DNA from 2 places in the Leifsonia sp. EB34 genome. Region 2 is predicted to be linked to the other one. Evidence: predicted binding sites of a transcription regulator. Region 2 holds the regulator's gene; the other holds the start of a gene.
What was found. Region 2 encodes LexA, which represses DNA repair genes until DNA is damaged. Its sites were predicted from a motif close to TCGAACANNTGTTCGA; they were not measured.

Region 1: a site for LexA is predicted at 2,374-2,389, ahead of ABIA36_RS15820 (DUF6504 family protein). Genes of this name have one in related genera too.

What each region holds. Positions count from the first base shown of each region.
Region 1 is NZ_JBGCCV010000002.1:1,330,812-1,335,217, reverse strand. It holds gene ABIA36_RS15835 (DNA polymerase Y family protein) at 1-286, opposite strand, end outside; gene ABIA36_RS15830 (hypothetical protein) at 290-985, opposite strand; gene ABIA36_RS15825 (DUF3097 domain-containing protein) at 1,143-1,991, opposite strand; gene ABIA36_RS15820 (DUF6504 family protein) at 2,063-2,353, opposite strand; gene ABIA36_RS15815 (FMN-dependent NADH-azoreductase) at 2,518-3,180, shown strand; gene ABIA36_RS15810 (winged helix-turn-helix transcriptional regulator) at 3,173-3,499, shown strand; gene ABIA36_RS15805 (DUF1707 domain-containing protein) at 3,533-4,033, shown strand; gene ABIA36_RS15800 (VIT1/CCC1 transporter family protein) at 4,052-4,406, opposite strand, start outside.
Region 2 is NZ_JBGCCV010000002.1:770,909-775,314, reverse strand. It holds gene ABIA36_RS13185 (histidinol-phosphate transaminase) at 1-830, opposite strand, end outside; gene ABIA36_RS13180 (LysM peptidoglycan-binding domain-containing protein) at 1,051-1,470, opposite strand; gene lexA (transcriptional repressor LexA) at 1,707-2,378, shown strand; gene ABIA36_RS13170 (metallopeptidase family protein) at 2,452-2,799, opposite strand; gene metE (5-methyltetrahydropteroyltriglutamate--homocysteine S-methyltransferase) at 2,888-4,406, opposite strand, start outside.

The sequences.
Region 1 (4,406 bases), 560 kb from region 2:
TGATCTCCTCGATCGCGGTCAGCACCGGCTCGAAGGCGCGCGCGTCCAGCACCGGGTCGTAGAGGACGATCTCGAGCTGCGGGCAACGCGACTGCGCCTCCCTGACCCGGAGCCCGCGGGTGACCCCGTCGGCGCGGGCCTGGGCGGAGCAGGCGAACACCATCCCCTTCTCGACCAGCGCCAGCGGCACCTCCGCGGGCAGTTCGAGGCGCTGCCGGGCGGCGATGACGGGCCAGTCGGGGCACCAGAGCACGATCGCGCGCGTGACCTGCCGTATCGGAGACATCGCCTAGCTCACCGCTTCCAGGCGCGTGGGCGCCGAGGCGCGGAACGTCTCGTCGACCGCGGGCAGCCACAGCTCGGCGCGGCGCCGCGGTCCGGCCCCGCCGCGGGGTGCGGCCTCCACCGTCACCCGCCGGGAGGAGAGATAGCCGGCGCCGGCGCCCAGCCCGTCCCAGCCGCTGCGGACGACGGAGAGCGCCGCCTCCGCCTGCGGCCACTCGCCGGCGACGACGAGCGTGGCCTCCCGCTGCCGCAGCCGCGCGGTCAGCCGGGCGACGTCGCCGCTCTTCGGCCGCTCCGGGGGTGCGACGGCGATCACGCCGAGCACGTCCGCCATCGCGGCGGTGACGGTCAGCCACTGCGGCCCCGGATGCGGCACCAGCACGAGCCGCTCCAGGTCGATGCCGAACCGCCCGGCGGCCTCCGCCCCGAAGTCGGGCATCCCGACCACCCCGCACCAGGCGCCCGCGGCGCTCGGCCCGGCGAGCATCGCCATCAGGAGCGTGGTGGAGCCGTGCACCGTGTAGGCGGCGCCGGCCTTGAGCGCGCCGCCGGGCAGCAGCGCGGCGAGCGCGGGATGCGTCTCCAGCCGCCGCGCGTCGAGTTTCGTCGCCTGCATCTGCCGGATGCGCGACTGCAGCTCGTGCACCTGCGCCCGGTCGGCGACCGGGTCGGGGAAGGCGGGTGCGACTGCCAAGGACATACGTCTATTTTCGAACACATGTTCGAATACCGCAAATGTATTCTGGTGCACGAAAGTGCACGGGGCCATCTGTCTAGAACAGGAGAAACGACCCGAGACTCCTTCCGAACGCCATTCCGCAGGAGTTCAGGCGCGTGTCGCGGTGGAATCTCCTGCGCTATGCGCGGCCGACGGGCTCGGTGACGAAGTCGATGAGGCGTTCGACCCGGCCGAGGAGCTCCGGCTCCAGGTCGGCGTAGGTGCGCACGCGGCCGAGGATCAGCTTCCAGGCCCGCGCGATGTCCGCCTGGCTGTCGTGCGGCAGCCCGAGCGCGGCGCAGATGCCGTGCTTCCACTCGATGGAACGGGGGATCGAGGGCCAGGCCTCCAGCCCGACCCGCGCGGGCTTCACGGCCTGCCAGATGTCGATGTAGGGGTGGCCGACCACGAGCACGTGCGCGCCGAACGGTCCGCGCGCGACCTTCTCGGCGATCCGGCTCTCCTTGGAGCCCGGCACGAGATGGTCGACCAGCACGCCGACCCGGCGGCCGCGGTCGGGCGCGAACTCGCGCACGATCGCGTCCAGGTCGTCGACGCCTTCCAGGTACTCCACGACCACGCCCTCCACCCGGAGGTCGTCGCCCCACACGCGCTCCACCAGCTCGGCGTCGTGCCGGCCCTCCACGAAGATGCGGCTGGCGCGGGCCACGCGCGCCTTCTGCTCGCCCACGGCGAAGGAGCCGGAGGCCGTCCGACCGGGGGTGGCGGGCGCGCGGCTCGGCACGACGAGCTGCACGGGCTCCCCGTCGATGAGGAAGGACGCCCCCAGCGGGAACACGCGCTTCGCCCCGAAGTAGTCCTCCAGCTCGACGGTCTGCGCCTCCAGCCGGACGATCGCGCCGCAGAACCCGGTTCCGGCCTCCTCGACCACCAGGTCGCGCACGGCCTCCACGGTCGGCACGGCCTTGCGGCCGGCGTTCTTCCAGTCGGTGGCCAGCACATCGGAGCCGTAGCGGTCGTCGTCCATCACGTTGAGAGAGGCTAAGGGATAGGCAGTGGCGGGTGGCGGAGGCTCCCCGCGCGTGGGTGGATGCGGCCTCAGTCGAAGATCCGCACCAGCCGCCAGCTCCGGTCGTCGGCGTCGTGCCGCACGTCGAACACGTGCGCGATCCCGCCGTCGCTGGTCGCCTGGAACCGCCACCCGCCGATCTCCCGCGGCAGTGCGCCGACGCCGTACCGGTGCTCGCCGAACGGCTTCCACCACGCGCAGATCTCCGCCCACACCGTCGGGGTATCGCTCACCCGGTAGCGGGTGGAGCGCCAGACCAGGCGGGTCGGGATGCCGTCCTCGGTGGTCCACACGGCCACCGCCTCGTCGATGTCGGTCATGAGCACGGGTTCCTCTCGAATCGAACGTATGTTCGAATGCAAGTGTAAACCTGGCCGGTGACGAACGCACCCCAGTCGCCCTAGGGGGCACGAAAAGGTGCCTACTTCCGTTCCGGCCCCGACGATGAAAGCATGGAACTTCTTGAAATATCGATAGGAAGAATATGCCTTCAATCCTGCACGTGAACGCGAGCCCGCGTGATGCCCTCAGCCGGTCCTTGTCGCTGGCCCGCTCGTTCGTGGCGGAGGTCGTCGAGCACGCGCCGGACGTGGAGGTCACAACGCTCGACCTGTTCGAGCCGGGCGCCCTGCCGGCCTTCGGTACGATCGCCGCGCAGGCGAAGATGGCGGTGTTCGCCGGCGACGACCAGACGGACGCGCAGCGAAGCGCGTGGTCCGACGCGCGTGCAGTGTTCGACCAGTTCGCGCGCGCGGACGGCTATGTCTTCAACATCCCGATGTGGAACGCCGGCGTTCCCTACGTGCTCAAGCAGTGGATCGACCTCGTCACCCAGCCGGGCTGGAGTTTCGGGTTCGACCCCGGCGCCGGGTACTCGGGCCTGATGACGGGCAGGAAGGCGGTGGCGATCCATACGTCCGGCGTCTTCGCCCCGGGCCTGCCGCCCGCCTTCGGCTCGGACTTCTCGGTTCCGTTCTTCGCGGACTGGCTGGACTTCGTCGGTGTCACCGATGCCGACCATGTGCGCTTCGCCCCCACCGTCGTCGGGCAGGACCCAGAGGCCGGCCGCCGATCCGCCGAGCGAGAGCTCCGTGCGCTCGTCCCGGCCTTCCGCGCACACCTCGCGCAGCGGGCTGCGGATGACTGACGACTCGGCCCTCGCCGGATGTGCGGCGCGACGGCTGCTGGAGACCATCGGCAGCAAGTGGGCGATCCTGATCATCCTGTCCCTCGCGGACACCGAGTTGCGGCACAGCGAATTGCGCCGCCGGGTCGGCGCCAGCCAGAAGATGCTGACCTCCACCCTGAAGGTGCTCGAACGGGATGGTCTCGTGCGACGGACACTCACCCCGAGCGTGCCGCCGCGCACGGACTACGCCCTGACCGAGCGCGGCGCCTCGTTGCTCCCCGTGCTGCAGTCGATCAAGGAGTGGGCGAACGCCCACCCGGCCACTGTCAGCTCCTGACGATCGACGCGCCCCGCCTGCCATACTGACCGCATGACAGACTTCGGGGATCCGTCGAGCGCGTCGCTGCGCCTCAGCAACGACGAACGGGAGCGCGCCGTCGCCGCGTTGCAGTCGCACGCGGCGCAGGGGAGGCTGAGCGAGGCTGAACTGCAGTCGCGCGTCGCGGCCGCCCGGTCGGCTGTCACGCGCGGCGACCTCCAGCCGCTGTTCGCCGACCTCCCTGGCGTGCTGCACCTGGACGGCGCCGACACCCCGAATCCCGCAGCGAGTTCGCCCGCGGCCGCAGCGTGGCAGGCGTCGCAGCCCGGCCCGAGCCCGTGGAACTCCCCGCCGGCGACCGGCGACCAGGCCCGGCCGGTCACCCGGTGGGGGCTGCTCGTCGTCTCGATCGCGCCGTTCGTCGCGGTCGTCCTGTTCTTCCTGACCGGGATGGCGTGGGGCTACGCCTATAGCTGGTTGTGGTTCCTGCTCATCCCGCTGGCCGGCGCGCTGGTGTATGGCGCCGACGGGGGAGACCGCCGGAGGCGCTAGGCCGCACGACCGTGGGCGTCAGCCGACCGTCGCCCCGAAAAGCAGCCCCAGCAGGTACGTCGCTGCAGCCGCACCGTACCCGATCGCCAACTGCCGCAGCGCTCGCTTGAGCGGCGACGCGCCCGACAGCAGCCCGACGATCGCGCCGGTCCCGAGCAGGACGAGCCCGACGAGCACGGCGGCGACCACGATCGCGGCGGTGCCGGTCAGCCCGAACAGGAACGGCAGGATCGGGATGAGCGCGCCCGAGGCGAAGAAGCAGAAGCTCGACACCGCGGCGCTCCAGCCGTTGCCGACGGCCTCGTGCTCGTCCTCCACGACGCCCGGCACGGCGACCGGCGAGGTGTAGGCGCCGAGCGTGGTGAGCACTTCG
Region 2 (4,406 bases):
CCGACCATCGCGAGCATCTCGTCGGAGTGCGCGAGCGCCCCGAGGGCGGCGGCCTGCGTGATCGCGGAGAGGTGGTATGGCAGCCGGACCAGCCTGAGCGCGTCCACCACGGCCGGGTCGGCGGCCAGGTAGCCGACGCGCGCGCCGGCGAAGGCGAACGCCTTGCTCATCGTGCGCGAGACGAGCAGCCGCTCCCGGCCCGGGAGGAGCGTGAGCGCCGACGGCTCGCCCTCCGGCATGAACTCCGCGTACGCCTCGTCCACGATCACGATGCCGCGCGCCGCCGCGTAGACGGCCTCGACCGTCTCGAGCGTGAGCGGGGTCCCGGTCGGGTTGTTGGGCGAGCAGAGGATGACGATGTCGGGGTCGTGCTCGCGCACGGCCGCTGCCGCGGTCTCCGGCGACAACTCGAAGTCGGCGTCGCGCCCGGCCGCGATCCAGCTCGTGCCGGTCCCGGAGGCCAGCAACGGGTACATGGAGTACGTGGGCGCGAACCCGAGGAGGCTGCGGCCCGGCCCGCCGAACGCCTGCAGGATGTGCTGCAGCACCTCGTTGGACCCGTTGGCCGCCCAGATCTGCTCGGCGGTGAGGTCGTGCCCGAGGTAGCGGGCGAACGCCTTGCGGAGCTCCGTGAACTCCCGGTCCGGGTAGCGGTTCACCCCGGTCACCGCGACGGCGACCCGCGCGACGATGTCGGCGGCGACGTCCTCCGGGACCGGATGCGTGTTCTCGTTCACGTTCAACGCGACGGGCACGACCTTCTGCGGCGCCCCGTACGGGGTGCGGCCGCGCAGGTCGTCACGGATCGGAAGATCGGAGAGGGAGGTCACCCCTCAATGGTAGTCAGCGAGCCTGAGGGCTTCCGCCGTGTGACGCCGCGCCCGGCACCCGCGCCCGCGCTCGCACCCGCACCCGCCTGCCGCGCCTCCCGTCGGAAGGAGAACCCGCCCCAATCTCCTGCCGAACCCCCTTCTGCAGGAACCGCCTCGGCCTGTCGCGCCAGATTTCCTTCTTGGGCGGCGGCCGAGCCGCGGCGGAGCCGCCGCGCCCCTACTTCCCGTACTGCGTCGGGATCGCGAGCTGCTGCCCCGGGGTGACGACCGCCGAGGACAGTCCGTTGAGGTTGACCAGGTCGGCGATCACGTTGCGCGGGTCCGCGTTGGGCGCGATCCGCGACGCCACCGACCACAGCGAGTCCCCCGACTGCACCGTCACGTACTGGAAGGTCACGTGCGTCTGCTCCCCCGTCGCCGCCGCACCCCCACCGTTGAGCGCGAACACCATCGCCCCGATCACGATCGGCAGAGCAACGAGCATCGTCAGCACGACCCGCCCACGCCGGGTCAGCCGCAGCCGAACGCGCGCGCCGACGCTCGCGGTCTCAACGCTCCCGGCCCCAGCGCCGCTCACCCCAGCGCCGTTCAACCGCGCGCCGCTCATCCCGACGGTGTGCATCACCACTGCGCTCATGATCGTGACCTCCAAAGGCTTCGCTCGAAGCTCTGTTCCGAATATATCTTCGAATGTCCGAGACCGCAATCCTCGGTCCGGCGACGAATCTGGCACGTATTTCGAGACACACTCGAACACATGTTTGTCGGGCAGCCGTACTGTGGATACAGTTTCGATTGTCTGGACGTAAGACAACCAGGCACCACCGACATTCGGTTCCGCCGGGTGGCGGGGACGGTCACGAAGGGACGAGCGTGTCGAACGAGAACCAGGCTCCGCGCACGCGGCGCCGCAAGAACCTGAGCGAGAAGCAGCTCGCCATCCTCGACGTGATCCAGCGCTCGGTGAGCACGCGGGGCTACCCGCCGAGCATGCGCGAGATCGGCGACGCGGTCGGCCTCTCAAGCCTCTCGTCCGTCACCCACCAGCTCAACCAGCTCGAGCTGAGCGGCTACCTCCGCCGCGACCCGAACCGGCCCCGCGCGTTGGAGATCCTCATCGACCTCCCCTCGACGACCACCCCCGACTTCGAGAATCAGACCCCTGTCGGCGACGCCGCGATGGTCCCGCTCGTCGGCCGCATCGCCGCCGGTGTCCCGATCACCGCCGAGCAGCAGGTGGAGGAGGTCTTCCCGCTCCCCCGCCAGCTCGTGGGCAACGGTGAGCTGTTCATGCTCAAGGTCGTCGGCGAATCCATGATCGACGCCGCCATCTGCGACGGCGACTGGGTGGTCGTCCGGGCGCAGAGCACCGCGGAGAACGGCGACATCGTCGCGGCCATGCTCGACGAGGAGGCCACCGTCAAGGTGTTCCGCCAGCGCGACGGCCACACCTGGCTGCTCCCGCGCAACTCCAACTTCGAGCCGATCCTGGGCGACTTCTCGACCATCCTCGGCAAGGTCGTCGCAGTCCTCCGCACCGTCTGACCACTCCGCGAGTCGTGCCGAACGTCGACTTCGGCGCGCCCAGAGCCCACATTCGGCACGAATCGCACGCCGCTCAGGCCCAGCCGAGCTCCTGCAACCGGGCGTCGTCCAGCCCGAAGTAGTGCCCGATCTCGTGCACGAGCGTGACACGCACCCGAGCCCGCAGCTCCTCGACCGTCGAACACGACGCCTCGAGGTTGTTGCGGAACAGCGTGATCCGGTCCGGCAGCTCCCCGAACCCGTAGACCCCGCGCCGCGTCAGCGGATGCCCGGTGTACAGCCCGTACAGCCGCGGCCGCGCACCCGGCGGCTGGTCCTGGATGATGATCGCCACGTTCTCCAGCGGCCGCACCATGTCGTCCGGGAGGCCGTCGAAGACGTCGTCCACGAGCCGCTCGAACTCGTCGTCCGCAATGCGCATGCGCTCATCCTCCCCGAACCGGCGGAGGCCGCGCCCCCACGTCCGCGCAGAGCGGAACGGGAAACGCGGCCTCCGGCAGCAGGACAGGTCAGGCGCTGACGCCCACCCGCTCCCGCACGTCGCGGGTCGCCGCGATGATGTTGCGCAGCGACGCCACCGTCTCGTCGTACCCGCGGGTCTTCAGCCCGCAGTCCGGGTTCACCCAGAGCTGACGCCCCGGGATCGCGCTGAGCGCCGTCTCCAGCAGCTCGGTCACCTCGGCGACCGACGGCACGCGCGGCGAGTGGATGTCGTACACGCCCGGGCCGATGCCGTGCTCGAAGCCGGAGCGCTGGATGTCGTGGACGACCTCCATCCGGCTGCGGGCGGCCTCGATGCTGGTCACGTCGGCGTCGAGGTTGCGGATCGCGTCTATGACCACCCCGAACTCCGAGTAGCAGAGGTGCGTGTGGATCTGCGTCGCGTCCGCCACCCCGGAGGTCGCGAGCCGGAACGACCCGACCGACCACTCCAGGTACCCGGCCTGGTCGGCGCGCTTCAGCGGCAGCAGCTCGCGCAGCGCCGGCTCGTCCACCTGCACGACGCGGATGCCCGCGGCCTCCAGGTCCGCGATCTCGTCGCGCAGGGCCAGGGCGACCTGCCGTGCGGTCTCGCCGAGCGGCTGGTCGTCGCGGACGAACGACCACGCCAGGATCGTGACCGGCCCGGTCAGCATCCCCTTGACCGGCTTCTCGGTCAGCGTCTGCGTGTACGTCGACCAGTCCACCGTGATCGGCTTTGGCCGCGACACGTCGCCCCACAGGATCGACGGCCGCGTGCAGCGCGATCCGTACGACTGCACCCAGCCGTTCTTGGTGACCGCGAAGCCGTCCAGGTTCTCGGCGAAGTACTGCACCATGTCGTTGCGCTCGGGCTCGCCGTGCACGATGACGTCGATCCCGATCTCCTCCTGGAGGTCGACCACGCGCTTGATCTCGGCCTGCATGCGGCCGAGGTACTCGGCCTCGTCGATGACGCCCGCGGCGAGCTGCGCGCGCGAGCGCCGGATGTCCGCGGTCTGCGGGAACGACCCGATCGTGGTCGTCGGGAGGAACGGCAGGTGCAGCGCCTCGTCCTGCGCGGCCTGCCGCGCGTTGTACTCGCCGCGGCGGAAGTCGGCCCGGGTGAGCGCGGCCTCCCGCGAACGCACGGCCTCGACACGCACGCCGGGGGCGGAGGCCCGGTCGGCGAGCGCCGCCGTCGCCGCGGTGAGCTCGTCCTGCACGGCCTCGTGGCCGTCCACGATCCCGCGCGCCAGCACGGCGACCTGGCCGACCTTCTGGTCGGCGAACGCGAGCCAGGACTTCAGGCGCGCGTCGAGGTCCGGCTCGTCGTCCACGTCGTGCGGCACGTGCTGCAGCGAGGTGGAGGTCGACACGGCGACGTCGGGGCTCAGCGACAGCAGTTCGGTCAGCGTCCCGAACGCGGCTTCCAGGTCGCCGCGCCAGATGTTGTGGCCGTCGATCACGCCGCCGACGAGGGTCTTGCCGGCCAGCGCGCTGCGCGTCGCGGCGTCGAGCCCGGTCGGGATGCTCCCGCGCACCAGGTCGAGGGAGATCGCCTCCACC